Regions from separate parts of the Leucothrix mucor DSM 2157 genome, predicted to be linked through region 1. Evidence: predicted binding sites of a transcription regulator. Region 1 holds the regulator's gene; each other region holds the start of a gene.
What was found. Region 1 encodes HrcA, which represses chaperone genes, less so after heat shock. Its sites were predicted from a motif close to TTAGCACTCNNNNNNNNNGAGTGCTAA; they were not measured.
Positions count from the first base shown of each region.

Region 2: the regulator HrcA is predicted to act here: its motif matches at 4,277-4,303, upstream of rpoH (RNA polymerase sigma factor RpoH).
Region 3: the regulator HrcA is predicted to act here: its motif matches at 6,818-6,844, upstream of LEUMU_RS0113465 (co-chaperone GroES).

Region 1 is NZ_ATTE01000001.1:3,080,346-3,090,633, reverse strand. It holds gene LEUMU_RS0113975 (type IV pilus secretin PilQ) at 1-219, shown strand, start outside; gene LEUMU_RS0113970 (shikimate kinase) at 358-894, shown strand; gene aroB (3-dehydroquinate synthase) at 875-1,948, shown strand; gene LEUMU_RS0113960 (deoxyguanosinetriphosphate triphosphohydrolase) at 1,945-3,093, shown strand; gene LEUMU_RS0113955 (hypothetical protein) at 3,242-4,453, shown strand; gene recN (DNA repair protein RecN) at 4,478-6,157, opposite strand; gene LEUMU_RS0113945 (NAD(+) kinase) at 6,245-7,117, opposite strand; gene hrcA (heat-inducible transcriptional repressor HrcA) at 7,260-8,321, shown strand; gene LEUMU_RS0113935 (iron ABC transporter ATP-binding protein) at 8,323-9,075, opposite strand; gene LEUMU_RS0113930 (iron chelate uptake ABC transporter family permease subunit) at 9,072-10,043, opposite strand; gene LEUMU_RS0113925 (ABC transporter permease) at 10,045-10,288, opposite strand, start outside.
Region 2 is NZ_ATTE01000001.1:523,868-534,155, reverse strand. It holds gene dxs (1-deoxy-D-xylulose-5-phosphate synthase) at 90-1,967, opposite strand; gene LEUMU_RS0102330 (polyprenyl synthetase family protein) at 1,975-2,862, opposite strand; gene LEUMU_RS0102325 (exodeoxyribonuclease VII small subunit) at 2,855-3,079, opposite strand; gene rpoH (RNA polymerase sigma factor RpoH) at 3,376-4,248, opposite strand; gene hemL (glutamate-1-semialdehyde 2,1-aminomutase) at 4,370-5,650, opposite strand; gene LEUMU_RS0102305 (dynamin family protein) at 5,661-7,082, opposite strand; gene LEUMU_RS27710 (translation initiation factor 3) at 7,345-8,280, opposite strand; gene LEUMU_RS27705 (hypothetical protein) at 8,311-10,288, opposite strand, start outside.
Region 3 is NZ_ATTE01000001.1:2,974,450-2,984,737, forward strand. It holds gene LEUMU_RS0113445 (SdrD B-like domain-containing protein) at 1-2,995, opposite strand, end outside; gene LEUMU_RS28100 (zinc-binding metallopeptidase family protein) at 3,113-4,147, opposite strand; gene rpsT (30S ribosomal protein S20) at 4,280-4,540, opposite strand; gene groL (chaperonin GroEL) at 4,743-6,395, opposite strand; gene LEUMU_RS0113465 (co-chaperone GroES) at 6,477-6,767, opposite strand; gene LEUMU_RS0113470 (FxsA family protein) at 6,900-7,382, opposite strand; gene LEUMU_RS26060 (sensor domain-containing protein) at 7,480-9,453, opposite strand; gene LEUMU_RS0113480 (H-NS histone family protein) at 9,775-10,092, shown strand.

The sequences.
Region 1 (10,288 bases):
CCAAGTATCAATACACGTGAAGTGAACACTCAGGTGTTGGTCGACAATGGTCAGACAGTCGTATTGGGTGGTGTGCATGAAGAGATTAATGCCCATGATTCGACTAAAGTGCCGGTGCTCAGTGAGTTGCCTTACCTCGGTAAGCTGTTCCAGAATAATGTTAAAAGTAATGAAAAGCGTGAGTTGTTGATTTTTGTAACACCGAAAATCATGAACTAAGTTTTACGCTTGGATTTGAGGGATAAATTAAGGAGCTTTCGAGCTCCTTTTTTTATGTCCGGAAAATTGCAATGCAATCAATGGTCAGAGCGTTTAGAATATAGACCGTCAAAATGGAAAAGAGTGGCACAGTAGCCAGTGAAGCAAAAAATATTTTTGGTTGGCCTAATGGGGGCTGGAAAGTCAACAGTAGGCCGGCAATTGGCGCGCCGCCTGAGAGTGGATTTTTATGATTCTGACCGTTTAATTGTAGAGCGTACCGGAGTTCCGATAGCGACCATTTTCGATATAGAAGGTGAGGATGGATTTCGCGAGCGTGAAACTCAGGTTTTGCAGGAGCTAAGCACCTATCAAGGCTGTGTGATCGCTACCGGTGGTGGTAGTTTGATCCGTCCTGAAAACCGTGAAATCATTAAGAACAGTGGTTGTGTGGTGTATTTGAGGGCCTCTGCGGAAAAGCTGTATTCAAGGATTAAGCATGATAAAGCACGTCCGTTGATGCAGACAGAAAACCCACTGCAAACATTGCGTGATTTGTTGGCTGTACGGGAACCTGCTTATTTGGATACTGCGGATATCGTGATTCGTACCGGGCATGAGAAAGTCAGTGTTGTCATGCATCGTATTGAGAAAGCATTAAGAAGGGAAAGGCGTAATGCAAACATTAACCGTTGAGTTAGGTGATCGCAGTTATCCGATTTATATCGGCACAGGCTTGTTAAAGCGGCCAGAACTTTTCACGCCATTTATTCATGGTAATAGTACGATCGTTGTTTCTAATGAAACGGTCGCGCCGTTGTATCTGAAAACAGTGCAGGAAAACCTGACTGCATATAAGAACTCCGATGTAGCGCTGCCTGATGGTGAGAATTTTAAAACGCTGGAAGTCTTAAATCAGATTTTCACCGGCATGCTGGAAAATCATTGTGACAGACGGACGACCTTACTAGCCTTAGGTGGCGGTGTCGTTGGTGACATGGGCGGGTTTGCTGCCGCGAGTTACCAGCGAGGCATTAACTTTATTCAAGTACCTACGACCTTGCTGTCCATGGTTGATTCATCCGTTGGTGGAAAGACTGGCGTTAATCACGCGATGGGTAAAAACATGATTGGTGCGTTTTACCAGCCCCAATGTGTAATCATCGATACTGAAACCCTAAGTACCTTATCAGATCGCGAGTTGAGTGCTGGCTTGGCGGAAGTCATTAAGTACGGTTTGATTCGCGATCCGGAGTTCCTTGTTTGGTTGCAAGAAAATATGACCAAACTAATGGCGCGTGATCCTGAAGCCCTAGCTTATGCTATTTACCAGTCCTGTCAGCATAAAGCGGATTTAGTCGCAGCGGATGAACGTGAAACTGGGCAACGTGCTCTATTAAACCTTGGCCACACCTTTGGTCATGCCATTGAAACTGAAATGGGTTATGGCAATTGGTTACATGGTGAAGCGGTTGCTGCTGGCACAGTGATGGCTGCTGAGCTATCGCAGAAAATGGGGTGGTTATCTGAAGCCGATGTTGAGTTGGTTAAATCCTTATTTGTGCTAGCTAAGTTGCCTGTTGAGCCTCCAGCTGAAGTATCACCTCAAGCGTTTATGAAACATATGAAGCGTGATAAGAAAGTGCAAGATGGTGTCATGAACCTGATATTGCTACGCAAAATTGGCGAAGCCGTTACTAGTAATGATTACGATCCACAAGCACTTGACGCGGTTCTGGAGCGGGTATGATTGCGGATTATGCGGCATCGCCTGAGAGTAGCCGAGGGCGGCAGCACGATGAGCCATCTCCGACGTTTCGCACTGAATATCAGCGCGACCGCGACCGTATTATCCATTCCACTGGCTTTCGACGCTTAGAGTATAAAACTCAGGTTTTCGTCAATCATGAAGGCGATTTATACCGAACCCGTCTGACGCATTCCATGGAAGTCGCTCAAATTGCCCGCTCGATAGCACGAACGCTGGCACTCAATGAAGACCTGACCGAAGCCATTTCCTTGGCGCATGACTTAGGCCACACCCCATTTGGGCATGCCGGACAAGATGCACTAAATGCCTGTATGAAACCCTATGGCGGCTTCGAACATAATTTACAGTCACTGCGTGTGGTTGATCACTTAGAAATAAAATACGCCGAATTTCAGGGCTTAAATCTCACCTTTGAAACCCGCGAAGGCATTCTCAAGCACTGTGCTTTAAAAAACGCGCAAGAATTAGGGCCGGTCGCACAGCGATTTTTGGATAAAACTCAGGCGAGCCTTGAGGCGCAGCTTACCAATATTTCCGATCAGATTGCTTATAATAATCATGATATTGATGATGGTATTCGCTCTGGCTTGCTGACAATTGAGCAGCTGCGCGAGACCGATATGTTCGCCTTGCACTATGATCAGGTGAAGTGGAAGTATCCAGATTTGGATGATAATCGCAGTGTGCACGAAACAATTCGCCGCATGATTGGTGAGCAAGTAGTTGATCTGGTAAACACAAGCCGTGGTTTAATCGAAGATGCAGGCGTAAAACATATTGATGAAGTGAGGGCGCAAGCTGCTCCATTAATTCGCTTTAGTGATGACATGTTTAACCAAAGTCGCTTAATGAAAAAATTCCTGAGAGAAAATTTATACTTTCATCATCAGGTTTATCGCATGACCCGCAAGGCGCAGCAGATTATTGAAGCGCTGTTTACTGCCTTTATTGATGATGTGCGCTTATTGCCGCCAGAGCATCAGGCTTATGCCAAAGCGGCACAGCTAAAAGGCGGAACCACCGATTATGCCCGAGTCGTTGCTGACTATGTCGCTGGTATGACTGACCGCTTTGCGATTAAGGAATACAGCCGCTTATTCGCGATGGGCACCAGTTTGCTGTAACGCAAGCTAAATAGATAAAACGTACCGATTGTCTGACCAATGGCCTTTCAGCTTGTTTAAAACACCTCGTTATGTCATATTATTGAACAATAATAAAAATTAAAGCAGCGCGAAGGTACTAAATGCCAAGCTGCTACATAGGTGCGACGTGAAAAATTATCACTCATTTGCTTTACTGCTTCCTCGCTGGATACATCAGCTAATTCGATTCTTTGCCCATTTACTGACCTTTTCAGCGGCTTCGGTATTGCTGTTTCTGTTAGGCTTTTATGTGATTCCAGCCTTTGCTGAGAAAGTCCCTGCAATGACAGAGTCCATAGCACAGTTAGCTAAACAAAAGCTTCCACAGCCTGTTGCTATTACCGACTTAACGGATACCGATGGCGATGGTTTACCTGATGAACTTGAGGTGCGCTTTGGCTCTGAGCTAATGCTTAGCGACACTGATGGCGATGGGATAAAAGATGGTCTGGAAGTCGGGAGTAATTATAACGTTCCGCTTGATACTGACGGTGATGGCCGATTGGACCTACTGGATGAAGATGATGATGGCGACGGCATTCCTTCTATCATCGAAGGGACCAGCGATGCTGATAAAGACGGCTTGGCTAACTACCTCGATAAAGACTCTGATAATGATGGCATTCTCGATCATGACGAAGCGGGCTTAAGCTTAGTTGATCAGGATAACGACCGAGTAGATGATAAGTTTGATGCGGATGCCACCGGTGGTGAGGATACGAATGGGGATGGCATTGATGATAATGTGACTCTGGCCGACCTTGATCAAAATGGTATTGCTGATTTCTTAGAAAGCACTAGCACCGTTCTCGCAGCAAAGCCAAAATCCAACGCCAACGCCAACGCCAACGCCAACGCCAACGCCAACGCCAACGCCAACGCCAACGCCAACGCCAACGCCAAATTAGCCACCAAGACCAAACAAGTCTTCAGTGACGATACTGACCAAGATGGCATTCCAGATATTGCAGAAATAGGGCAGGATAAAAATCACCCGCAAGACAGCGACCGCGATGGCATTATCGACCGTTTAGATAACGACGATGACAATGACGGTATTTTAACTCGTCTGGAAGATGTGGATGGAGATGGCTCGCCGTTAAATGACGACACCGATAATGATGGTGTACCGAATTATCAGGACGCTAACGATGATGGCGATAGCCGACTAACTAAGCTGGAAGGCGCAACGGCCGACTCAGATAACGATGGTATTCCTGATTATTTAGATCGCGACGAGGCGACAAGTAACTCACCACCAAAAGTTGTTGTGTTATATCAGGAAGCGCCTGCCCCAGCGAGTAGCAGGCCAACCTTTAATCTTGCGGTAACCGACTAATTGCCCATTAAGCTTAATAAGTATTTAATCTGACTGCTCACCCGTTTGCAGCATTTCCCTGGCTAATGCGCGAGTCGACTCTGTAATTTCAATACCACCCATCATACGGGCAATTTCTTCAACACGTTCATCCGCCTGCAAATCCAACATGCCAGTGCTGGTACTCGTCTTGCCTTTAATCTTAGTTACTTTGTAATGCTGATGAGCTTGGGATGCCACTTGCGGTAAATGCGTCACACATAGCACTTGTCGGCTAGAGCCTAGTTTGCGCAATTGCTGACCAACCACCTCTGCAGTACCACCACCAATACCGGTATCAACCTCATCAAAAATCAATGCGGGCAATGTCACTTTTTGTGCGGCAATCATTTGAATAGCCAGCGAAATTCGTGAGAGCTCACCACCTGAAGCCACTTTAATCAGTGCTTTCAGTGGTTGTCCGGGATTGGCGCTGACCTGAAACTCAATATCATCCAAGCCATGTGTAGTGAATTTACTTTCTGCATCATAATCGCAGCGAATTTCAAATACGCCACCGCCCATCCCTAGTTGTTGCATGGCTGTAGAAACGCCTTGTCCTAGTTGCTTTGCTGCTTTTTGGCGCGCTTTATGAAGTTTTTCAGCCGTCTCTAAATATTGTTCACGTGCCTTATCTAATTTAGCCTGCAAAGCATCCAAGTCATAATCGCCGCCATCCAATTCAGCAAGTCGCGTGCTCAGACTATTAAATTTCTCAGGTAACTCTTCTGGTGTGACATTGTGCTTACGCGCCATTTGCAGCAAATCAGAAATGCGCTTTTCAACCCAATCCAAGCGCTGTGGGTCAAGCTCTAAACTGTCCTGATAATTACGTAATAAACCCGTCGCTTCTTCAATTTGAATACGGGCTTCGGTCAGTAATGCCAGCGGTTCTGTGAGCGCGCTATCCAATCGCTCCTGATCAGATAGGTCGGTAATTAGATGACTAAGAATAGAGTAAACCGAGTTCTCATCGGCATCATAAAGCTGCTCAATACCACCGGCTGCGGTTTGCAATAACTCGCCAGCATTCGAGAGGCGTGAGTGCTCTTCATCCAATTGAGCATACTCACCTTCAACCAACTCCAGCGTTTCCAGCTCTTGGGTTTGAAAGCTGAGCAAATCAATTTGTGCTTGATGGTCGCTGCTCTGATCGGTCAGCTGTCTTAGTTTGTCATTCAGCTGTTTCCACTCGCTGTAATGTTTATCCAGCGTTTGCAGTTGCTTGGCATGGCTGCCGTAATCATCCAGCAACTGCCGCTGCATTTCTTTTTTCATCAGCGACTGATGTTCATGCTGGCCGTGGATATCCACCACTTGCTCGCCAAGTTGACGCAGCATGGTGAGGTTGGTTGGCGTGCCGTTTATCCAGGCGCGAGATTTGCCACTACTGGTAATTACCCGCCGTAAAATACACTGTTCATCCTGATCCAAATCCTGATCTTTTAGCCACTGCATAGCCGATGGGGTATCAGAGACATCAATGCTCAGGGTGATTTCAGTTTTCTCTGCACCATGGCGTACCACGCCGCTATCCGCGCGGTCGCCCAATACCAGTCCAATAGCATCAATCAGAATTGATTTACCAGCGCCAGTTTCGCCGGTTAGCGCGGTCATGCCGGGCTCCAGCTCTAGGTCCAGCGTTTCGATAATGGCAAAGTCGCGCAGAAAAATATGGCTTAACATAAATAGGGTGCAGGGAGTAAATGAGGGCTCATTGTGCCAGCGAATCGAGGCTTTGCCTAGCAAAGCCAGATAAGGCGAATGGGCAAATTAGGGAGGGGTGGTGCTCCAGCCGAGTTTAGTCCGTAGAATCTGATAATAATCATAATTCTCAGGATGAATCAGGCGCAGTTTATGAGGATGCTGGCGAATAACAATCCGGTCTCCGGCCAATAAATCCAGATTAGACTGACCATCAAAAGAGATACGTGAATCCACATTGCGAGACTCACACAACAGAATTTCAATCACACTATCAGAGTGAACAACAATTGGGCGATGACTGAGTGTGTGCGGGCAAATTGGCACAAGCACAACGGCGTTTAACCCAGGATGCAGAATAGGGCCACCGGCTGATAATGAGTAAGCCGTGGAGCCCGTTGGCGTGGAAATCACCATGCCATCGGCACGTTGAGTATTCACAAAGTGGCCATCGATTTGGGTATCAAACTCGATCATTCGCACATCATTGCGTACATGCAGTGCCACATCGTTCAGTGCATTACGGCTGCCGAGCAGGGTGTCGCCGCGGTAGACTTCGGTTTGCAATAATGTGCGCGGCTCAACCGTGTAATGACCTTCCAGCATGGCATGCAGTTGCTCGTCTAATTTCTCCGGTGAGATATCAACCAGAAACCCTAGGCGGCCAAGATTAATGCCGATAATAGGAATATCTTCAGTGGCTAGTAAGCGCCCAACTTGCAGCAATGTTCCGTCACCACCGACCACAATTGCCATATCAATCTGGCTAGCCAACTCTTGGTCAGTAAAAGAGGGTGAAGTACCTACAAAACTCGCTACGGTGTGGGTCGTCAGTACAGTGAAGTCTTGTGTAGTCAGGAAGGTGTGAAGTTGAACCAGAGTGTCGGCTATTCGGGGGTCTTCCTGTTTGGAGAATAGGCCGATTCGGTTAAAGGAGCGCATACGATTTTCCAGCTCTGATCAGGTTCATTAGAGTGGCAAACCTTGCTGCTAAATGCAAGAGGGCTAATTCTATATTGCAAGCATTCCAATTCGTCCCCATATAACAGTAATATATGTATAACTAACAGAATCCGAAACCTTAATGGCAACGAATAAAAGCAAACTGAATGAACGGGCGCTACAGCTGCTTAAAGTGTTGATTGAGGCCTATATTATCGACGGCGAGCCTATTGGATCTTCGACACTGGCCAAGCGTAGCGGTCTGAAAATAAGCCCGGCCACGGTGCGTAATGTCATGGCCAATTTGGAAGATCTTGGCTACATTCATGCGCCACATACTTCTGCAGGTCGTGTTCCAACCGCGCAGGGCTATCGTTTATTTGTCGATTCATTAGTCAATATTCAAACGCTTGATGAGCAGGATCTACAAGCCTTTCAAGGGCGTTTTAGCGATACGCACTCCCAAAGTCAGTTAATTAAAACAGCGTCCAGTTTGCTCTCCAATGTGACTCAGCTGGCTGGTGTGGTGACCTTCCCGCAAGCCAAAGCGCTTGAGTTGCGGCATATCGAATTTCTGTATTTATCTAAAGACCAAGTGCTGGTGGTCTTGGTGATGAGCGACAACGAAATACAAAATCGCATTATTCATACCGATCGCGAATATCAGCCCGGCGAATTGCAGCAGGTGGGTAATTATCTGAATCAGCATTTAAATGGTTTGGACTTACAAGCGGCTCGCCAGCACTTAATCGAAGCGATGAAAAACGATCGTGAAGCCTTGAATTTGATGATGCAATCAGCGATTGAATTAGGTGAAAAAGCCTTTGAAGCGGTGCCGGATGGCAGTGTAGAAGACGAAGGTTGCTTGATTGTCGGCAAAACCAAGCTGATGGATTACGAAGATCTGTCAGATATCGGCACCTTGCGTCAAATCTTTAATGCCTTTAATGAAAAGCGTGAAGTGCTCACTTTGCTAGATAGCTGTATTCAAGCGAATGGTGTGCAGATATTTATCGGGCGTGAATCCGGTCGTGCGGTGTTTAATGATTGTAGTCTGGTGACTGCGCCTTACAGTATCGATGATAAGCATATCGGAGTGCTGGGCGTGATTGGCCCTAAGCGCATGCAATACGAGCGTATTATTCCGGTGGTTGATATTACCTCGCGTTTATTAACCGCAGCGCTTCGGTCAAAAATGGCGTGAGCTAGTAAGTTAACGCCATGGGTCGCCCTTGAACATCTACAATATTGATCTGAGTTTCATAAAGATCGGAAAGCAGGGTAGAGTCAAAAATGTCAGCGGTACTACCTGCTGCAAATACCGTTCCTTGTTTCATGGCGATAATATGATCGGCGTAGCGGGCGGCATAGTTCAAATCATGCAATACCAATACAAAAGTCCGGCTTTGATTGTCAGGTTCCTGAATTAGGTGCATTAAGCGGCGAGCGTGGCTTAAATCCAGATTATTTAATGGCTCATCGAGCAATACGGTCTTTGCATCCTGAGCAAAATTCATGGCCAATAAAGCCCTTTGTCTCTGGCCTCCGGATAGCGTATCGAGAAACCGTCCGGCTAATGTATCAAGGTCAAAGGCCGCTAACGCTTTATCGACCAGAATATCGTCCTTTTCTGTATGCCGACCTTTGTTATGCGGGTATCGCCCAAACGCAATTAATTCCCGCACTTGTAAGCGTGAGCCGATGACACTTTCCTGCCGTAAAATTGACATGTCACGCGCAAGCTCTCTGTCTTCATACTCTGTGATCGGGCGATCGTCTAGCAATACCGTTCCCGAATCTGCTTTTTGCAGGCGTGAAATGGTGTGAAGCAGGGTTGATTTACCCGCGCCATTTGGGCCAATGAGTGCTGTTATTTGCTGCTTAGGTATTTCAATCGATACTTTGTTTAGAATGGTGCTGCCACCGAGCTTGAGCTCCAGATCTACCGTCTTAATCACCGTTGACGCCTCAGAATAAGATAAATAAAAACCAGTCCGCCAATTAGCTCAATTACGATACTAATGGTCACTTGTAAATTGAGTAAGCGCTCTAGCAATAGCTGGCCGCCAACCACTACCAGCACACCGAATACAATGCTAAGCGGTAATAAGTTGGCATGGCTCTGGTTAGGCGTAAGCCGGTAGACCAAACTACTAATGAGTAAGCCCAGAAACACAACAGGGCCAACCAGCGCAGTTGCCGTGGCTACAAGTAGGGCGATTAGGGTGAGCACCTGAAATGCACAGTTGCGATGATTAACGCCCAAGCCGATCGAAATATCTCGTCCTAATGCCATCACATCCAGTTTGCGATGAATGCTGGCAATGAGGAGTAGTGCTAGCAGCACAATGGCTGCCGCGTAGACCAACAGCGATTCATCGATATTGCTAAAGCGGGCATAGCTGGCACTTTGTACTACTGCGTAATCATTGGGCGACATGACGCGTCCCATAAAGCCAGACAGCGACCTGAATAAAATACCAAAGATAATGCCGGTTAAAATCATGCGGGAGAAGTCCGCTTGCAGGCGCGTCAGCAGGGTACTGAACAACGCAACCGATAGCAGAGTCATCAAGATCAATTCACCGAAAAACTTCCAGTAGGTGGGTAGCGATACATAATCCAGCGCACTAAACAAGAACACAACGCTGGTTTGCAGCAAGACATAGAGCGAGTCGAAGCCCATGAGTGACGGGGTGAGTATGCGATTACTACTGAGTGTCTGGAATAATATGGTGGATACGCCAATCGCTGCGGCAGTAATGACTAGCCCAATTAACGTTGGCAGCCGAAATGTGATAATAAACTGCTTATTGCCCTCAGCGCCCTGAAACAGGTAAATCAGGCAAACAAGGACTGAGATAAGCGTCAGCCAAACAACCGTGTAGGATTTGGAGTGGCGAGCCCGTGTGTATTGCTCACTCATGCTAGGCTCTCTGCGCTGACGGGCTGCTATAGAGCAGCCACAAGGTAATAAACGCGCCGACGACTCCAAATATTGACCCGACGGGGATTTCATAAGGATAGATCACCAAACGGCCCACCACATCACATAGCAGCGTTAGCATGGCTCCAAGATAAGCCACCATCGGTAATGATTTACGTAAATTATCTCCTCGCCAGCGGCTGACAATATTGGGCACAATCAGGCCTATAAATGGAATGATGCCA
Region 2 (10,288 bases), 2.6 Mb from region 1:
ATTTGGACCAGTTTATTGAAGAAATTCCTAACCCACGCTGAATCTGGGCACCGAGTGCGGATTATCATGCAGTAAAATCAATGTCTTGTCTATAAAGTAGCGACTTTGGCAAATGGTTGAGGTGCAAACCGGCCGTCTGCAAATTCACAAATTTGCTCTACAATACTTTCTGCAGAAAGTCCTATTTCAGCCAACTGTGCTTCTCGTTCTGCATGCTCAACATAAACATCGGGGATTCCAAGATGAAAAACAGGAACTGAAAGACACAAGCGAGACAGCACTTCTGACAATCCACTGCCGGCACCACCCTGAATTGCATTGTCTTCTAACGTTACAATCAAGTCATGTGTGCTTGCCATCTCCTGGATCATGGCTTCATCCATCGGTTTCACGAAGCGCATATTAATGAGTGTGGCATCTAATTTATCAGCGGCATCGGTCGCCATTGTTAGTAATGATCCAAACAGCATGATTGCAATTCGGCTTCCTTGACGCAGCGATTGTGCTTTTCCAATTGGCAAAGCAATCATTTCGGCAGATGGCTCCACGCCAGCGCCTTTGCCTCGGGGGTAACGCACAGCGGTTGGGCCATTTTCAAGGTAAGCGGTATACAGCATCTGGCGACATTCGTTTTCATCGACCGGAGCCATAACGATCATATTTGGAATGCATCGCAAGTATGACAGGTCGTAATTACCGGCATGGGTTGCACCATCCGCCCCAACTAAACCAGCGCGATCAATGGCAAACACAACAGGTAAATTCTGAATCGCCACATCATGAATCAACTGATCATAAGCGCGCTGCAAAAAGGTAGAGTAAATCGCAACAATCGGCTTAGTACCATCGCATGCCATACCTGCGGCTAGCGTCACCGCATGCTGCTCAGCAATTGCCACATCAAAATAGCGATCAGGGAAGCGTTCTGAGAACTCAACCAAGCCAGAACCTTCGCGCATTGCTGGCGTTATTCCGACAACCCGATCATCCTTTTCGGCGATGTCACATAACCAGCGGCCAAACACCTGCGTATAAGTAGGCGTGGAAGGTTTGGCGCTTTTAACCAAGCCAGTATTTAAGTCGAAAGCTGACACGCCATGATAAGTACAGGGATCATTTTCAGCGGGCTCGTAGCCCTTACCTTTTTTGGTAACCACATGAATAAAGCGTGGCTCATCAATATCGCGGATATTCTCGAACATCAAAACCAGCTCAAGCACATCATGGCCATCGACCGGCCCGTAATACACAAAGCCCATTTCTTCAAACATAGTGCCTGGCATTAACATGCCTTTGGTATGCTCTTCGGCACGACGCGCCAACTTCTTCATGCTTGGTGTGCCGGAAAGAATCTTCTTCCCTTGCTCTCGAATACTGGAATATAGGCCGCCTGACAACAAACGAGCCAAGTACTTACTTAAGCCACCAACATTTGGCGAGATCGACATATCATTGTCATTGAGAACCACCAACATGCGCGCATCTAAATCACCCGCATGATTGAGTGCCTCGTAAGCCATGCCGGCAGTTAATGCCCCATCACCGATGACGGCAATCGTCTGTCGGTCAATGCCTTGCTGCTTGGCGGCAAGTGCCATGCCCAAAGCTGCACTAATTGACGTACTGGAATGCCCAACACCAAAGGTGTCGTATTCACTTTCTGAACGTTTTGGAAATCCGGACAAGCCACCTTGCTTGCGGATGCTGGATAGCCGATCACGACGTCCGGTCAGTGCTTTGTGTGGATAGGCCTGATGCCCAACATCCCAGACTAGGCGATCTTCCGGTGTATTGAACACATAGTGTAATGCAACGGTCAGTTCAACCGTACCCAATCCCGCTGAAAAATGACCACCAGAACCTGCTACTGATTGCAGCAGAAACTCGCGCAGTTCGTCACACAACTGAGGCAGTTGTTCTTTATCCAGTTTACGTAAGTCACTGGGATTGATGATCTGATCGAACATAGGCTAATTACTTAATACGTTGTACGATGAATCGGGCAATGTCGCGCAGTAAATCTGCTTCGGAACCAAACATATCCAGTGCGTTAAACGCTTCCTGGTGTAATTCCCGCAACTTTTGTTTTGCCCCATCCATTCCTAAAATTGAAGGATAGGTCGGCTTATTCGCCGCAATATCCGCTCCTTGCTGCTTACCTAGCGTCGCGGTATCGCTTTCCACATCCAAGATGTCGTCCTGAACCTGAAACGCCAAACCAATGGCGGTTGCGTACCGAGTCAGTGAGTCTCGCTGTTGCTCCGTGACCAACTCACTGCAATAACTTGGCAGCAATATACAGGCGTCTATCAAAGCTCCCGTCTTATGAGCATGCATGACTTCCAACTGCTTTTCAGTCAGCTGTTGGCCAACACTTGCCAAGTCAATGGCTTGCCCACCTACCATACCACGAGAGCCTGCAGCTGCCGATAAACCCTGAATTAAGCGTAGTTGGCTTTGTGCACTAATGCCCTCGATAGGCTCACTCAGCCATTCAAAAGCAAAAGCTTGTAGCGCATCACCCGATAAAATCGCGGTGGCTTCATCAAAGGCCTTATGGGCGGTCGGAATTCCACGGCGCAGGTCATCATCATCCATTGCCGGCAGGTCATCATGAACCAAAGAATAAGCATGAATACATTCTACCGCCACGGCAATCCGATCTAATGCGGCAATGGGAACACCCAAGGCTTCACCACTAGCATACACCAAGGTTGGCCGAATACGTTTACCTCCGGCTAGCGCCGAATAGCGCATTGCTTCATGCAAACGCGAGGGTGAAACATCCTCTATCGATAAAGCATCCGCCAGTAACTGCTCCAACCGTAATCGGTAGGACTCTGACAATTGTACACTAGTCATCCGCTAAAAAATCTTCCTCACCGTCGGCGGTCAACAGAGTGACCCGCTGCTCTGCGGCTTTTAACAATTGCTGACACTCCCGACTCAGGCGCACGCCCTCTTCAAACGCCTGAAGCGCGTCCTCAAGTGGCATATCCCCCTGCTCCATCCGGGCGACGACCGCTTCTAGTTCAGCCACGGAGGCCTCATAGCTGGTTTTCTTTGCTCTTTTGCTCATGTCGACGATATTGATCTTTCAGAACTTGAAATGCAAGTAGTTACTGTATTTGAAAACCTGATGATCCAACTTGAACTTGATCAGGCAATACACTAACATTACACCTATATTTTCTGGGAGACTCTCCATGTTTGATTTCGATTTCGGCCTACCAATGCTACTAGTCGTTCTGTTAATTGCAGTTTCATGGCTGAGCTTTTTCTCGGTTGTGTTATTCGGCTAATTAGCCTGACCAATAATACCAAACAAAAAAGGCCGCACTCAGTGCGGCCTTTTTTGTTGTTCATTGACTGCATTTACATCGCAGCAACCTGAACTCCAGACTTCAATTTATTAATCGCAGCAAATTCAAGCTGACGAATCCGCTCAGCAGATACACCATACTTATCAGCCAAGTCCTGCAAGGTTGATTTAGTTTCTCCCAACCAACGGCTACTCAGAATATCTTTACTCCGATCATCCAACTCAGCCAATGCTGTGTTAAAACGATTTTGCGTATGTTCTTCCCAATCTTGGGCTTCCAGCATTTCTGCAGGGTCTTGAGACTCAGTCGACAGCAAATATTGACTTGGCGTATAAGCGTTATCGTCATCTTCCTGACCAGGTGACAAATCAAATGAGATGTCCTGACCACTCATGCGTTTTTCCATTTCCATGACGTCTTTACTCGTCACACCCAAGTCTGTTGCGATGTCATTGACTTCAGCCGAATTCAACCATCCCAGACGCTTTTTGCTGCTGCGAAGGTTAAAGAATAATTTACGCTGCGCTTTGGTGGTCGCCACTTTAACGACTTTCCAGTTACGCAAAATGAATTCATGGATTTCAGCTCGAATCCAGTGAACTGCGAATGACACTAAACGGACATTTACATCAGGATCGAAACGTTTGACTGCTTTCATCAAGCCGACATTTCCTTCCTGAATTAGATCCGCAAGCGGTAAACCATAACCGCTATAGCCACGAGCAACCTTAATTACAAATCGAAGATTGTGCATGACCAGCTTGCGCGCAGCTTCAAGATCTCCCTGTTCAACTAGGCGAACAGCATATCCCTTTTCTTCTTCTACGCTCAGAACCGGCAACTCATGTACCGACTGGACATAGCTCTCCAAACTACCTGCTGAAACAGATATTCCGGTGTGACTTAATGCCAGTGACTTTGCCATATGTATAATCTCCAAAAATCGTGCGTTATTAGCACTCAAATACTGAGAGTGCTAATTTTTAGGATAGTTCCCATTTAAAGTCAAGTTATTGACTAGTTTTATGGCTAAACGGTAACCTTCCTCATAAGCTAGCAAACACTTTGTTCGCTGCCTCGAGTGTCTCATCAATGTCTTGATCAGTGTGTGCTGCTGAGACAAACCCTGCTTCATAAGCAGAGGGTGCCAAGTTCACACCGTGATCTAACATGCCATGGAAGAAGCGATTAAAGCGATCAATATTACAAGCAGTGACCTGCTGATAATTGGTCACTTTTGGCTCCTCAGTGAAGAACAAACCAAACATCGCACCCACTCGATTACTTGACAATGCGATGTCATTCGCCTTAGCAACCTCAAGCATACCTTCTACCATACGTGCAGATTTGCGTTCCAGATCCTCATAGAAGCCATCACGACTGATAATTTCTAAGGTTTTTAAGCCAGCTGTCATCGCAATTGGGTTGCCTGAGAGAGTACCCGCTTGATAAATTGGACCCGTGGGCGCCAATCGCTCCATTACATCAAGACGACCACCAAACGCACCGACCGGCATTCCACCGCCGATGATTTTCCCCAGTGTCGTCAGATCTGGTTTGATGTTGTAAACCTCCTGAGCACCGCCAAATGCCACACGGAAGCCAGTCATGACTTCATCAAAAATCAGCAATGCGCCGTGCTCATCACAAACTTCACGTAGGGTTTCCAAGAAGCCCGGTACTGGCGGTATGCAGTTCATATTGCCAGACACTGGCTCTACGATAATGCAGGCAATGGAATCACCTTGCGCAGCAAACAACTCACGTACCTGATCGGAATTATTGTAATCCAGTGTTAGCGTGTGCTTAGCCAGATCCGCCGGTACACCCGGAGAGTTTGGCTCACCAAAAGTCAGTGCGCCAGAACCTGCTTTAACCAATAGTGAATCGCCATGCCCGTGATAACCACCCTCAAACTTGACGATATTATCGCGACCAGTATAGCCACGCGCCAAGCGAATCGCTGACATAGTGGCCTCAGTACCTGAGTTCACCATTCTAACCATTTCGATGGATGGCATGATTTCGCCAATGCGCTCGGCCATATCCACTTCAATTGCCGTTGGCGCGCCGTAGCTTAGCCCGCGACCAATCGCTTCTTGTACTGCTGCAATGATCTCAGGGTTTGAATGACCCGCAATCATTGGTCCCCAAGAGCCCACGTAATCAATGTAGCGCTTACCATCAGCATCAAACAAATACGCTTGTTCTGCACGAGCAATAAACAGCGGCGTTCCACCCACTCCTTTAAACGCTCGTACCGGAGAATTCACACCGCCGGGAATAACTTTCAGCGCACGATCAAATAATGTTTCTGACTGACTCATAACTCTACCCTTAGCTCTTATTCTTGCCCGAAGGGCTACTGAAATTATCATTTAAACGCTGAACAAACTGATCAACATCGTTGCGAATACCCGACAGCTTGCCACTCACACGACCACTCCAACCCACAGGGTTTGTCCGGAATATACTGGTCATAGCACGCGTACTTTTCATAAATGCATTCGACAAGTCACCATAGGTTTCTTCCTGACTCAAGCTCTTAGCGATGCCTTTAGCCGCCCAGCGACGTAAACCAAAATGGATAAACACAAGCAGCGCAACAAATGCAGCCAGCAAACCAAGGCTAAACCAGTCAGAAACCAATAACATTGGGTTACTCAACCACTGAGGCAGCCAGCCAGTTGTCCAAGCAATTGCACCGATACCTAAAGCAAAGGCACCCATTACCACAGCATCCAGCAACAGCACACGCTTGCGCCAGCGGGCACGAGCTACCTGTAATTGCGGCACCGCTTGTTGCTCGACTTGGTTAGATAATGACTCTAGGTTACCGATAATCCGGTACACACGTTCAACATTGATGGCTTCCATGCGCTGCGTGATTTCAGCGTAATCTACTTCACGCTTCGACAGGTAACGCTTCCATACACCTTCATCTTCAACCGGAACCGCAATGTCCGTATTAAACATCACATAAAAACGACCAGTGCTTAAACCACATTGAACCAAGGCTTTGTGCCATGAGGCTACAATCGCTTCTAAGTTGTCTTCTTTGGCAGAGGTATCGACCTGATTCAGAATAAACAGGAATTTACTGCTGTCATTACGACGCTGAGCACCTTTAACCAAGTGCTCCAACGTGTCTTGCATCGCACCAGGCTCTGGGTGACGCGCATCAAAGAACACCAATACCAGATCCGACAAATCAATAATATGATCGGTGAGTTTCAGTGTCGATTTACGCTGCTCATCGGCATCGAAGCCCGGGGAGTCAATTAAGATCTTGCCGCGCAAGGCTTCACTCGGCACTACCTTCATCTGCAGGTAGTTATCGATTTTTGAGCCTTCGCCTTCGGTTACCAACTCAATTTGCTCACTGATCTGATAAAACGGGAAGCGTGGATCACCATCTAAGGCAATTCCTGGCAAGGTGCGGCTGACTTCATCACTGCTGTATGAGATCACCGTAAAGCGATCATCCACCGCTTGGTTACCGGTATTTTGCAGTTTGTGACCAAGGTAGCTGTTAATGAAGCTGGATTTACCCGCCGAAAACGTTCCCAGTATGGAAATTAATGGCCACCAAGAAATACGGGTCGCATAAGACTCGCCCGGCGTTAATAAGCCGATCTTATGAGAGATCGCATCCAGCTTTTTGTAGCGATCCACTACCGCTACCAACACCGGATTTTCTTGTTTCAAGTGCGTTTGCAGGCTTTCCAGCCGTTGCTGCATGCGTTGAGCAGGAGTCATCAGACAAACCTTATTTAAATGATTGAGGGAGGATACTGGCTATTATAGCGCAAAAAATATGCAAACTCCGCACATAGCCACTCGTCGACGATGGCATAGTATACGACAATATAGCCATAAGCCGAATTAAACAGATGTAACCGTAATCGAACGTTAATCTCTAATTATGTATCCAATATGGCACTAAATTAGCCAAACCATTAATGCAAAAAGGCCGGACTCCTGTTATTAAGAAGTCCGGCCTTTTATAGGGCTTTTGCGCTTATTGAGCGTCTAGCAATGTGCGGATTTCAGTCGCCTTCTCTGGGAAGAACAAACCAATAAAACCAACCATGTTAGACACACGCTCACCGTTACCTTTTTCGATCATTGGCGCAGCAATCTCAGCATACAGCTCAGCTGCTTGCTTAGGGTAGCCTTGACGCCAGAACACATTACCCAGCTCGCCCTTATGCTCAATCACAGTAGGCTCACGTTCGATCAGTGCTTTGTAGATTTCAGCGGACTCTTCAAGGCCATTGTTCCAATAAGCTTCACGCGCCATGACTAGCAGGTCTGCGGTAGACTTATCGGCAAAGCCGTCAGCATCAGCTACTAAAGCTACTTCTGTTTCAGTAGCAACTTCTTCGGTTACTGCAGCTTCTGCTTCAGTGACAACTTCTTCCGTTACTGCCGCCACTTCTGCTTCTGTAGCAACTTCTTCAGTTACTGCCTCCGCTTCCGCAGGCTCAACTGCTGCCTCTGCGACAACTTCTGCTTCGGCCGCTTCAACAGTGGCCTCTGTAGTTTCAGCGCTCATCTCAACAGCAGCTTCTGCTGTTTCAGTGCTTGCCTCTGCAGCTTCTTCTGTAGTCTCAACAACAGCTTCAGCCACTTCAGTCGCAGCGGCCTCGGATGACTCCACAACAGCTTCAACCACTTCGGTCTCAACAACTTCAACTTCTTCTACAGCATCAGCTTCTGTAACTTCTTCAGTAGCGGCAACTTCGGTAGCAACCAAAGCCTGAACCACTGTAACTTCAGGCACTGCCTTAACTTCAGCAACCTGCTCAACAGCTACAGCTTCTGCCTTAACAGGCTCGTGCTTCGCATCACTGTTTCCTCCGCCAAATACGGAAGACATCACCATTGTTAAAATACCTAAGCCCCAAGTCGTTTGAACAACCTTATTAGTGGCTAACCAACGTAACATTTCCATCAATATTCTCCTTATTCTCTTTCTACCTAATTACTGGTTCGCTGGCTTAACATCTTCTGGCATCAGAACTGGATTTGCACCCATCATTCCCTGAACATTCAAGTTCATCATTGGCATATGTGGATATCCACCCATCATTGCCGCGCCACCACCCATTCCATAGGAATAAGCAGGTACAGGTACAATAATTACACGCTGCACTTTGGTCACTTTACCCATTGTCGCTTGTGGTTGCGCGTTTTGCTGTACCAACATTTGATTAAAGTAATTCATCATCATGCGCTGCTGTTGCATCATCGCTTGACGATATTGAGCTTCCATCTGACGAATTTGCTGCTCGTACATTTTGATTTTTGCATCAGCGGCTTGTTGCTCAGCAGAAGCCACTACTGGTGCCGGAGCTACGAGTGCTTGTACCGGAGCAACTTCTTCAACTTTAGCCACTTCAGGTGCTGCTACCTCAGCCTCAACTTCAGGTACCACAACTTCTGCGACAACCGCTGGAGCCTCTTCAACTACCACAGCTACAACTTCTTCTGCCGGCGCTGCTTCTACTGCCACTTCCTCAGTTGCTGCTGGGGCTTCTTCAGCCTCAACCGCAGGAACTTCTTCAACGACAGCAACAATAACCTCTTCAGTGCCATCGACTTCGGCAACTACAACTTCTGCCTCAGCTGTAGCTTCTTCTACAACCTCAACAGGCGCTGCTTCTTCAGCCGCTTCTGCGACAACTTCTTCAGCCGCTTCTGCGACAACTTCTTCAGCTGGAGCTTCTTCTGCTACAGATGCTTCAGCAACAACAGCCTCTTCAACTGCTTCCTCACTGACTGCAGCCTCGGCCACAACAGGCGTTTCGGCAACTTCAGCAGTTGCAACTTCTTCTGCTAAAGGTGCTTCAGCAACGACGGCCTCTTCTGCTACTTCAGCCGGTGCTTCTTCACTAACTGCAGCCTCAGCTACGGCAGATGCCTCTTCGGTTTCAGCAGGAGTTTCTACTGTCGCAACTTCTTCGGCAACAACGGCAGCTGCTACAACCGCAGCGACAACTTCTTCTGTTACTGCAGGAGCCTCTGCTTCTACCTGAGCTTCTACCTGAGCTTCTGCAACGACTTCTTCAGCTGGAGCTTCTTCACTCACTGTGGCCTCGGCCACAACAGGAGTCTCAACAACTTCAGCAGTTGCAACTTCTTCTGCAGCAGGCGCTTCAGCAACGACAGCCTCTTCTACTACTTCAGTCGGCGCTTCTTCACTGACTGCAGCTTCGGCTTCAACAGGAGCGTCTACTACTGCTTCTGCAACAACGACTTCTTCAGCAGTATCAGCTTTAGCAACATCTTGGAAAGGACCTGGAGGTGGAGCTGGCAAATCACCTGCTGCTTCAGCAACGACTTCTTCGCTAGCCATTTCTTCGTCGGCAGCAACTGCAGCGACTTCTTCGGTAACGACCTCTTCTGTAGAAGCAACTTCTTCTGTCACCGCTTCTTCAGCAGTGGCAACGGCTTCAGTAACAGCCTCAGTTATTGTATCAGCGGTCTCAGCAACAGCTTCTACAGCCGTATCAGTGGCATCCGCAACAGTCTCAGTTACTTCAGATGCTGCCTCAGCAACCTCTGTTGTCGCTTCTTCTGTAGTAGCGGCAACTTCGGCCACAGCAGCATCAACCGTTTCGGTCACTGCTTCAGTCGCATCACCGGCATCGGAAACCGTCTCAGTAACAGTTTCTGAAACCTCAGCAGTCGCTTCGTCAGTAGAAGCAACGACTGCAACCGCAGTGGCTGCTGCCGCAACAGCGGCCGTTTCGAGTGCAGGAACTTCTGGCTCCATTTCAGCGGTTGCTGTTTCAACTGCTGCAGTAACCTCTTCAGCTTCAGTCTCAACTGCGTCAGTCGCATCGGCAACTTCGCTAGTCGCGGCATCCGTTGTCTCAGCAACGTCTGTCGTCGCCTCAGTTACAACCTGAGAAGCCGTATCTTCCGCCTTAGCACTCTCTGCAGTTTCGGTGACAGCT
Region 3 (10,288 bases), 110 kb from region 1:
CCGACTCCAGACACCAGTTCGACGTATTGCTATCCGGGTCGACATCAATGGTAGTGGGATCATCGATTGAGTAATACCAAGTACCAATCGGGTCTTCCCCGCCCGTCACTGACGTATCAGGTACTGAGCCATCTAGCCACGCAGTAGTCGGTGCTTGCACCAGCTCAAGAACGCCGTTAAAACTTGATGGTGGACTGCGCTCTAAAATGCCATCGCCATTAAACGGTAGAATATCAATCGCTACCGGGTTATTGATTCTTATCGCTGCCGAGAAGTTAGACCAAGACATGGTATAGACCTGCTCATCATTTCGATCATCCAATGGAACATCTACGGTTTTCGAAACCTGAATCTCACCAACTTGCTCAAGACTGATCGTGTGAGTATCGGAACGGGCGGCTAAGGATGAGAGTACATTGTCAGCACGAATTTCAGCATAATTGATCACTGCGGTTCCATGGTCTGCCAACGGGTCACTGTCTGTACAGATGATACGAGGAGGTATGACAGTATTGGCCCTTAAATCGCCCAACTCCCATATAAGGCGCGTGTAACCGGGTGCTGCATTACCGTCTTTATCCGTATTGTATTGTACCTGCCCAGCGGGTGTGCCACCTTCATAAGCGACCGTACAGCTGTGGTTATAGCTGGCACTAGGCGGCAACACATCAATTATTTTTAGATTTTCAGCAATACTGGGTTCGGCTAATGTTGACTGCACTGCAGTATCAACCTGCCAAATGATCTGCTTACCTGCAAGTGTTGAAGTTGTATTAGCTGGTGCGGCATAAGGCGAGATGCTATGTGAGTCCAATACCATTTTCAAACGAGTTAACGTTACCCGATCACCATCCACAGAGCCCGTCTCAGGCGAAGGCTCATAGCTCCTTGTTAACCAGTTTCGTGACCACTCATCAGATCGAAAATTACCAAAGTTAGCTAGCACCGTTCCAACTGGAATAATGTCACCATCGTGAGGCCCGCCGTTAAAACGATCACGTGCTTTAAGTGGTGTGATAAAGCGAATTTGATGACTGGGTTCAAATGCTTGTGTTGTATCAGTCATTCGAGCACGGGCAGCGTTAACACCATCGATCCCACCGGGGACTTGTGTTGGGTCGGTATACCACTGACCATCGGAAGGACTTGCATCATCACAACGAGCTGCCGATTGTTTTGCCCATGTTCCATTATAGCGACCAGTGGCGACATCATAATCATACCCCACAACCCCATCACCATTGAGCGGGTCATCTCCACTCAAATCTATATTTGCATATTCGATGGTGTAATCACGATAATCATGCCCTCCAGGCGCGTAAGTCCCCATGAAGGCATAAGAGCCTGGCGTAGAAGTTCGAGTGGCCGCAACATCACCGCGCTCAGTAAGCTGCTGTGTGGTGTTATCAAAGATATCGCAGGCAATCGGGTTATAGAATGGTACGGTTCCTTGGTTATAAACAAGTATCCAACCAGCATAAGTCTGACCAGACTCCAGCTCACCATCACCAGAGTGGTAGTTGGAAGTTCCTGAGTAAGCATAACTAAGCACTCGTTGATCAGTGTACTTTAGATTGCGCTTGCTGAAATTACCTTTGGGTACCAGCTGAAACAAGGCAGGACCAAGCTGATTGTTGCTCCTCTCGCCGTCAATTAAATTACCGTTATATCCTGGCTCTTTAAGACCACCATAGTTTTCAACGCCTGATGGACTAGTTGGATCAAAATCTTTCAGTAAGCTCGATAGCCAAACTTCACCAGTATTATTACCTAGAATACCATCAGTTAAATCGACAGACCGGAAAGGAATCCAGATTTGTACTCGATGATTCATGACATAGTACGGCCCTGCTGTCAGATCAGTTCCTCCAACTGTTCTGGAGGGGTAGTGAGTACCCGACAAGTCAACATCATCGATTGTTACTGTAAATGATTTGGAGGTTGGGTCCGCATCATCACGTTCGTATGTACAAGTTCCGGAATCCAAAACATGTTCAGAGTCTGGGCGATCAGTACGAATACTCATGCTCCCCCAAGTCTCTGTCCCCCAGCCGGATGGATTGGAAGTACATTGCGTGACGTAAAATTCTAAATCATAGTCAGGACCTGCAGAAGAGCCTGTAGTTGCTTTAAACACGTCTTTAAAAACGATTTCTTGCTCTATTGCTTCGATACCTGTGCGACGACCTGCGGCCATGCGGATCTGCATATACCCGTAAAACCCAAGTTCTGGGCCATTCCCTGTACCTAGATCACGCTTACCAACAGAGGAGTTCAGCATTGCCTGAGTAGAACTTACGGAATGAATCAAATCATAAGCTGGTGCTGCCGAGATCATGATCGGGCGATCATCCACAAAGGTGTTTACCTTTGCATTCTCATCCCCATCTTCATCCAATGAGTAAACGCGCTGAGTGGTAGTATAACTTGAGCCATTTTCCGAGAGCCCCGAAGCCTTAACACCCACACTAAAGATGCGCCCCTGCCCCTCAATAAACTCACCCAAGTTACACGTTAAAGTAGAACTCCCATCTGCATTGGCCACAATAGACGAGGGAGGGTTGGTTCCACCGCCGGCATCTTCACGGCAAGCCGTGGGCAACGTATCAAAAGTAACAACTGCAATTGGTCCTGGCCCAGCCGAAGGATAAATAGTCTGCTCAATAACGACATCGGTAAGCACAGGATCACCTGCGAGAATGGAATCATCGCCGCCATTTACCGAGACCGACCAGTTATGTGTTACCAAATCCTGAGTACGAACGACTCGGTTTGTTTCACCGCAATCCGCGCCAAGCAGATCTGTATCGCTGGCGGAAGCGCAAGGAAGAGGATCCCCTAACGCGTCATAAACTGAACTACCAAAGGGCTCGGTACCATCGTTTACGCCGCCATCTAAAGGGCCAAAGACAATTTCTGGCTCTGCGGCTAGTCCTATACTCGCTGATCCAGACAACATTATGCAGACCAAGAGCTTGGTCAGTCGCTTATGCATAGTAACCTCTTGTTTTTATTATTTAGTTGATTGCATGCATAAAAATTAACATGCTAGCGCATACAGTCAAATTACGCTTAATCGCACTACAATAAAGGTTAGCTACTGAATAAAAACTTAATCGAAAAAGTCACTCAACCGGCTAATAAGCCGTGTCATATAGGCTGAATCATCGGATTTATGTCCAGAAATATCTTTAACTGTTTGATGAAGTGCCTGAACGACCTGAGCCATTCGCTCATAGTTTAAGGGCAAGGTTTCGGCATTACTCGCCTCTGGTGCACGCAGTGACAAGAGGTCGGAAATTTGCAGCGCAGGATAGTCATTCAACCAGAAATTAACGTGATCAGAGCCTGAGACCATGGGGAAGTTTTCAGGCGCACTTAAAGACTCCACTAGCAAGTCAGGCACCCTTCTGAAGCTCTGCTTAACTGAACGAGTCACCATGAAGTCTTCAAGACGACTCGTGAGACTGATGAAATTACCAACATCAGGGTACAACATCTTCATGAATGAAAAAGGGTAACGCTGTGAGTGAATCTCATCACGGTAATAGCCAACACTTTGCAGGGCAATCATCAGCTTCACTGGCACGTTACGTTTCTTAAGTGCTTGGGAATGGTGGTAACTTCCCATGTCTAACGTGCCATTAGCGGCAATACCGGCAGAGGCATATGCCATTAACTGAACCCGTACAGGAAGCTCGTCAGCATGCTCTGAAAGCATCCGTGCAGCTTCCAGCATGACAGCCACACCACTAGGGTTCCATTGATCACGTAAAGGACTCGTTGGCGGGAGGTACTGAACTCCTATGACAATACGCTCAGCCGTTTTAGGCCCAAGCATTAAACTGACATTATTATAATAGCCACTCATGGTCGTGAATGGCTGGAGCTGTGGGCTTCCTAATCGGGCAAAGTAATTATAGATGTAATTATCAGGCGTTAATGACTCACCTGACTGCTCGGAGGAGGCAACAATACGACGCAAATTAATGACGTGATTTTGTAGATTCTGCTGATTGGCAACCGGCAGTTTTTCGATTTCATTAACCGGCAGCAGTGGCTGGGTAATGAAAAACCACAACAACAGGCACACGACGGCAATCGCTATTAACCAGTCTGATAACCGGGCAATCATCTTATTGAGCATGGATGCCAAACCTTTCTCGAGTTAGCGCCTGCTAGTTATTATTACTTTGTTGAGGCGATGCTGTTATGCATAAATTTCTGACACAAAAAAACCGGCTAGGTGCCGGCTTTTTCAATTCAACACACTAAATAATTATAGTGCGCGAATGCGAGAATTCAAACGACTCTTATGACGAGCAGCTTTATTCTTGTGAAGCAGGCCTTTGGTAACGCCTGAGTCGATAGCTGGTACTGCTGCTGTGTATGCTGCAGTAGCGGCTTCTTTATCACCAGATTCAATGGCTACAATAACTCGTTTGATCTGAGTACGCATTGTAGTTGTGTAGTGTTTCTTGTGTACACGACGCTCTTCTGAAAGGCGTACGCGTTTTTTTGCAGATTTGATATTAGGCAAAACTATTCTCCCACCCGGGCTCCTAAAATAAGACGCGTAGTATGCCGCTTCTATTGAGCAACGGCAAGATGAAATTTCATCTTTTTTACGAATCTAAATAAAAACACCGACAATATTAAATATTGCCGGTGTTTTTGAATCTTTGGAGGCTATTCCCAACCGAGAATAACCTCCTTAGCTGTCAGAATGACAAGCTACATGATTACATCATGCCGCCCATGCCACCCATTCCGCCCATGCCACCCATATCTGGCATTCCGCCGCCAGCAGATGCTGGAGCAGGCAGGTCAGCAATCATCGCTTCAGTCGTGATGATCAGACCAGCAACCGATGCTGCATTTTGAAGTGCTGCACGCGTAACTTTAGTAGGGTCAAGGATTCCCATTTCGATCATATCGCCGTACTCAGAAGTACGTGCGTTGTAACCGAAGCTAGTGTCACCTGCTTTAACAGCATTCAACACAACAGAAGCTTCGTCACCTGCATTGGTGCAGATTTGACGTAGTGGCTCTTCCATTGAACGACGTAGGATGCTGATACCCATGTCTTGATCGTGATTTTCGCCAGTCAGTGCTTCCAAAGCAAGAATTGCACGAACCAACGCAACTCCACCACCAGGTACCACGCCTTCTTCTACTGCAGCGCGAGTTGCATGCAATGCATCTTCAACGCGTGCTTTCTTCTCTTTCATCTCAACTTCAGTTGCTGCGCCAACTTTGATTACCGCAACACCTCCGGCCAGCTTAGCAACACGCTCTTGCAGCTTTTCAGTATCGTAGTCAGAAGTAGATACTTCAGCTTGTGCACGAATCTGGTCAACACGCGCTTTGATGCTGTCAGCATCGCCAGCACCATCAATGATGGTTGTGTCATCTTTAGTCACAGCAATACGCTTAGCTTGACCAAGATCTTCCAGTGTTACTGCGTCAAGGCTCAGACCAACTTCTTCAGAGATAACCTTACCGCCAGTCAGTACTGCGATATCTTCCAGCATTGCCTTACGACGATCGCCGAAGCCAGGTGCTTTAACTGCAGTGACTTTAACGATACCGCGCATGTTGTTAACAACCAGAGTTGCCAACGCTTCGCCTTCGATATCTTCAGCAATGATCAACAAAGGACGGCTTGCTTTAGCAACCGCTTCCAGTGTTGGCAGCAAATCACGGATGTTAGAGATCTTCTTATCGTGCAGCAGGATGTAAGGCGCTTCTTGCTCGCAAGACATGCTTTGCTGATTGTTGATGAAGTAAGGAGACAGGTAACCACGGTCAAACTGCATACCTTCAACGACACCCAGCTCATCCTGTAAAGAAGTACCTTCTTCAACAGTGATGACGCCTTCTTTACCTACTTTGTCCATTGCTTCTGCAATGATGCCACCGATAGTTTCATCGGAGTTCGCAGAGATTGTACCAACCTGTGCGATTGAAGCAGAATCTGTACAAGGCTTTGACTGTGACTTCAGAGACTCAACCGCAACAGTAACCGCTTTGTCGATACCGCGCTTCAGATCCATTGGGTTCATGCCAGCTGCAACAGCCTTCATGCCTTCGCGAACGATAGCTTGAGCCAATACAGTCGCAGTAGTAGTACCGTCACCAGCGATATCAGAGGTTTGTGAAGAAACTTCCTTCACCATCTGTGCGCCCATGTTCTCGAACTTATCTTCCAGCTCGATTTCTTTAGCAACAGAAACACCGTCTTTAGTCACAGTCGGCGCGCCGAAAGCTTTATCCAAAACAACGTTACGGCCTTTAGGACCCAGTGTAACTTTTACCGCGTTTGCCAAAATATTGACACCATTCACCATACGTGAACGTGCGTCATCACCAAAACAGACTTCTTTTGCACTCATTCTTGCTTACCTCTAAAAAACTTTAATGCTAAATCGTCGCTAACTGAGCAGGCTCAACGAGCAACGGTCCAATAAATTTATTTATGCTTCGATTACAGCCAGGATGTCATCTTCTTTCATCATCAGTAACTCTTCGCCGTCAACTTTGATAGTTGTGCCAGCATACTGACCGAATAACACCTTATCGCCCACTTTTACATCCATAGCGCGCACGTCGCCAGAATCAGTGATTTTGCCGTTACCCGCTGCAATAACTTCGCCACGGTTTGGCTTCTCTGTTGCACTATCAGGGATGATGATACCGCCGGCACTAGTACGTTCTTCTTCCATGCGACGTATCACAACGCGATCATGCAAAGGACGAATATTCATGTTTTCACTCCATCAATTAGGGTTATAGATTTAAGACAAACGAAATGCTTTTAGCACTCCATGCTTGTGACTGCTAATAATAGGGACGCACTTGAGCTTCTTCAAGAGAACCCAACTAAAAAAAATTAAAATTTAATCTCGATCGATGCGTGCATCAGATTTACGACTGTATTCACCTTCATACACATCACCATCCGTCGGACCTGTTTGCTGGCCAGAAGCATTAAAACTTCCACCCATTACTGCAGCCCCACTGATCACGGAGCGCTTTATCATTTGCTCAACAAGGAAGCGACGAGAGAACGGAAGCAGGCACAGAAAGCCCATGGTGTCGGTAACAAAACCAGGCGTCATCAACATCACTCCACCAACCAACAAGATAATGCCTTCCAGCATTTCTTTTGCAGGCATAACACCCGCGGCTAGATTAGATTGAAATCGGGAAAGAGTTGAAAGCCCCTGCTGACGTAGCAAGTAGGCACCAATCACTGCAGTCGCAATGACTAGAAGAATGGTCGGTATGGCACCAATCAGCGAGCCAACCTGTATTAACAGGTAGATTTCAATGATCGGAACAACCAGAAAGAAAAAAGCAAATATCGGAAATGTGCGCACGGCAGTGCCCTAAAATCAGTAATTATGAATCTTTATAATGATTCCATAGTTACTGATTTCAAGGCTCATGGGTAAATTCTATTGCAGAACTGAGCGCTCAACTGGCTTCAGCAAGATAAACTTCTTCAAAAGCAATTGGCTTGCCACAGTGATACCCTTGAGCATAATCTACGCCCATTCGCTTCAATAATTGGCGGGTAATATCATTTTCAACAGACTCGGCAATAATGCTTAACTCCATTACCTGCCCTACTTTGTTGATTGCATCGACCATGGCAGCATCCACACGATTTTTACTCATGCTGCGAATAAAGCTGCCGTCTATTTTAAGGTAACTAACTGGCAAATCACGCAAGTAACTTAATGATGAGATCCCACTACCAAAATCATCTAGCGAGCCAGAAGCACCAATAGCCGCCAGTTCACTTAACAAGGCTTGAGCACGCATAAAGTTAGCCAGTACGATTGATTCTGAAATCTCAAAACACAACATCGATGCTGGAACGCCTCGATCTTCCAGTACCGCAGAAACAAATCCTACAAAGCTATCGTCGTTAACACTCTCGGCCGATAGGTTAATGGTAAACACCTGCTTAAATGCACTGTTTTGTACGAACTTACCTGCGGCAATGCTATTAATTGTCTTATTGACTACCCAGCGATCTAAGCTTGCCATTAAACTCAGGCGCTGTGCTGCAGGCATAAAGCTACCAGGCGCCAATATTTCGCCCTGATGGGATAGCCTAATTAATACTTCATACTGACACTCTAGACTCTCAGCATCCGATTCTATTTGTAGTGGCACAATTGGCTGGACGTATAACAGGAAGTTATCGTGATTGAGCGCACCTTTAAGCACGGCCTCCCAATTCTCCCCACTATCCTGCTTATCATTTTTAGATGACTCATCTTCAGGATCTTTTACGTAAAGTTGATTACGGCCGCTTTTCTTAGCCATGTAACAAGCTTCATCAGCGCTTAGCATTAAACTACCCATATCAGTAATACGGGAACCAAAATCAAATTCCACAGCACCCAAACTCACGCCCACTTGAAAGGTATTCTGGTGCCAAGTGAATCGATAGTTTTGAATATCCTGCAAAATTCGACCCAAAATTATTTTGGCCCGATTAATTCCACAATTTGTCAGCAGTATTGCAAACTCATCACCACCGGTTCTTGCCAGGCGGTCAGTACTTCGTACGCGCTTAGCAAACAGATCCGCGACCTGTTTCAATAATTCATCACCCGCAGCATGACCGCAAACATCATTCACTGTTTTGAAGTGATCTAGGTCCATATAACAAAGCACATTGACGTTTTTATTCTCTTCACCATCAACCAGCGCCTTCTCTAGAAACTCCTGAAAACTCTTTCGGTTATATAGCCCAGTCATTGAATCACGAGATGCCTGATTATAAAGCTCTTCCATCGCGGCACGATCATCAGTCACATCTTGAATAATCAGTGCCACATAATCGATATCGCCTTCTTCATTTTGGATGGGAGCCGTTTTAATCTTTACGTACTTGACCTCTGAGCGCTTACTCATCAGCTTGATGTCATGAAGGTCAAATACGCTATCGCGCTTCGAGAACTGCTCCATAACAATTTGTTTTAAGGTTGCAGCACCCTTCCCTCCTTGCACATTAACAACGTCTTCGATAGAGCAACCTTGCGCATCGGCAAGCTGCCAACCGGTCAGCGACATCGCCATTTCATTCAGATATTCGACTTCAAGCTGTTTATTAATACGAATAACGCCACCGACAGCAGCGCCTAAAACGGCTTCGGTATTCTTAAAGGATAATCGGGAGGCCTCATGGGTGAGCCCCATAATATCCTGACTGCGCATGGAGTCAGATTTGATTTTGTAAAATGCAATGCCGAGAGTGACTGCGATCAACAATAGCGCTGATTGCACCATGGGTAAGTAAACCTGAACTCCGGATATCCTATTTATATCTAACAATTGCCAGCCTGAAAGCAGCACACTAAGTACTACTAGAAGAACCAGCGTCATAACAGGCATGACATTATTTTGCTCAGATTGGACATTTCGGAGTTTCATAACTATGTTTTTCTTATTTTTTTAGTTACTCCAACCCTACCGATTTAAGTGGAATTTTACTACGTTTTTCTCAAGGATTCCGACGAGCTGCCAGCGACAACCCTCTTCTGCAAACAAACTTCAATATCAAACTTATCCTCAAGGTGATTAGACAGAATTAATTCAATTACTATAGCAAATAATAAGAACAGTACAAACTGACAGGGCTATTTAGCCAAAACAATAATAATAGACCCATTTCAAATAAGTCACTTGACTTTAATTAGCATGTATTTATAAATTAAGACTCTATTTACCAACCATTCAAGTATTAAATTAAATATGAGCACTATTGATTACTCTACATTAAGTCACTCACAACTCGTTCAAATGCTGAAAGAGATCCCAGTTGAAATTAAAAAGCGTGAGAAAGTTGCAAAGCGTGATTTAATTCGCAAGATCGAGCAATTAGCAGAAGAGTCCGGCTTTAGCCTTGATGAAGTAATGGCGACTACTAGCAAGCCAAGCACTAAAAAAGCGGCGCCTAAATATGCTAACCCAGAAAATGCAGAGCAAACATGGACTGGCCGCGGAAGAAAGCCACACTGGGTTCTCGATGCGTTAGAAACAGGTAAAACACTGGAAGATCTTGCTATCTAAGTAATCTACCAGCAAGACAACACCGCTCAAAATAGCTTCAAGCAAAGACTTGCTGGCAATGAACACGTTGCCAGCAAATGCGGCGCTGACTACAAACCGCTGTAGCCAGCGCGACGGGGTTTCACTATAATCACTGTCTAAAATATAACAAAGTGTGGATTTTTAACACGTCAGGCATCCAAGCCGTAGCGCTTAT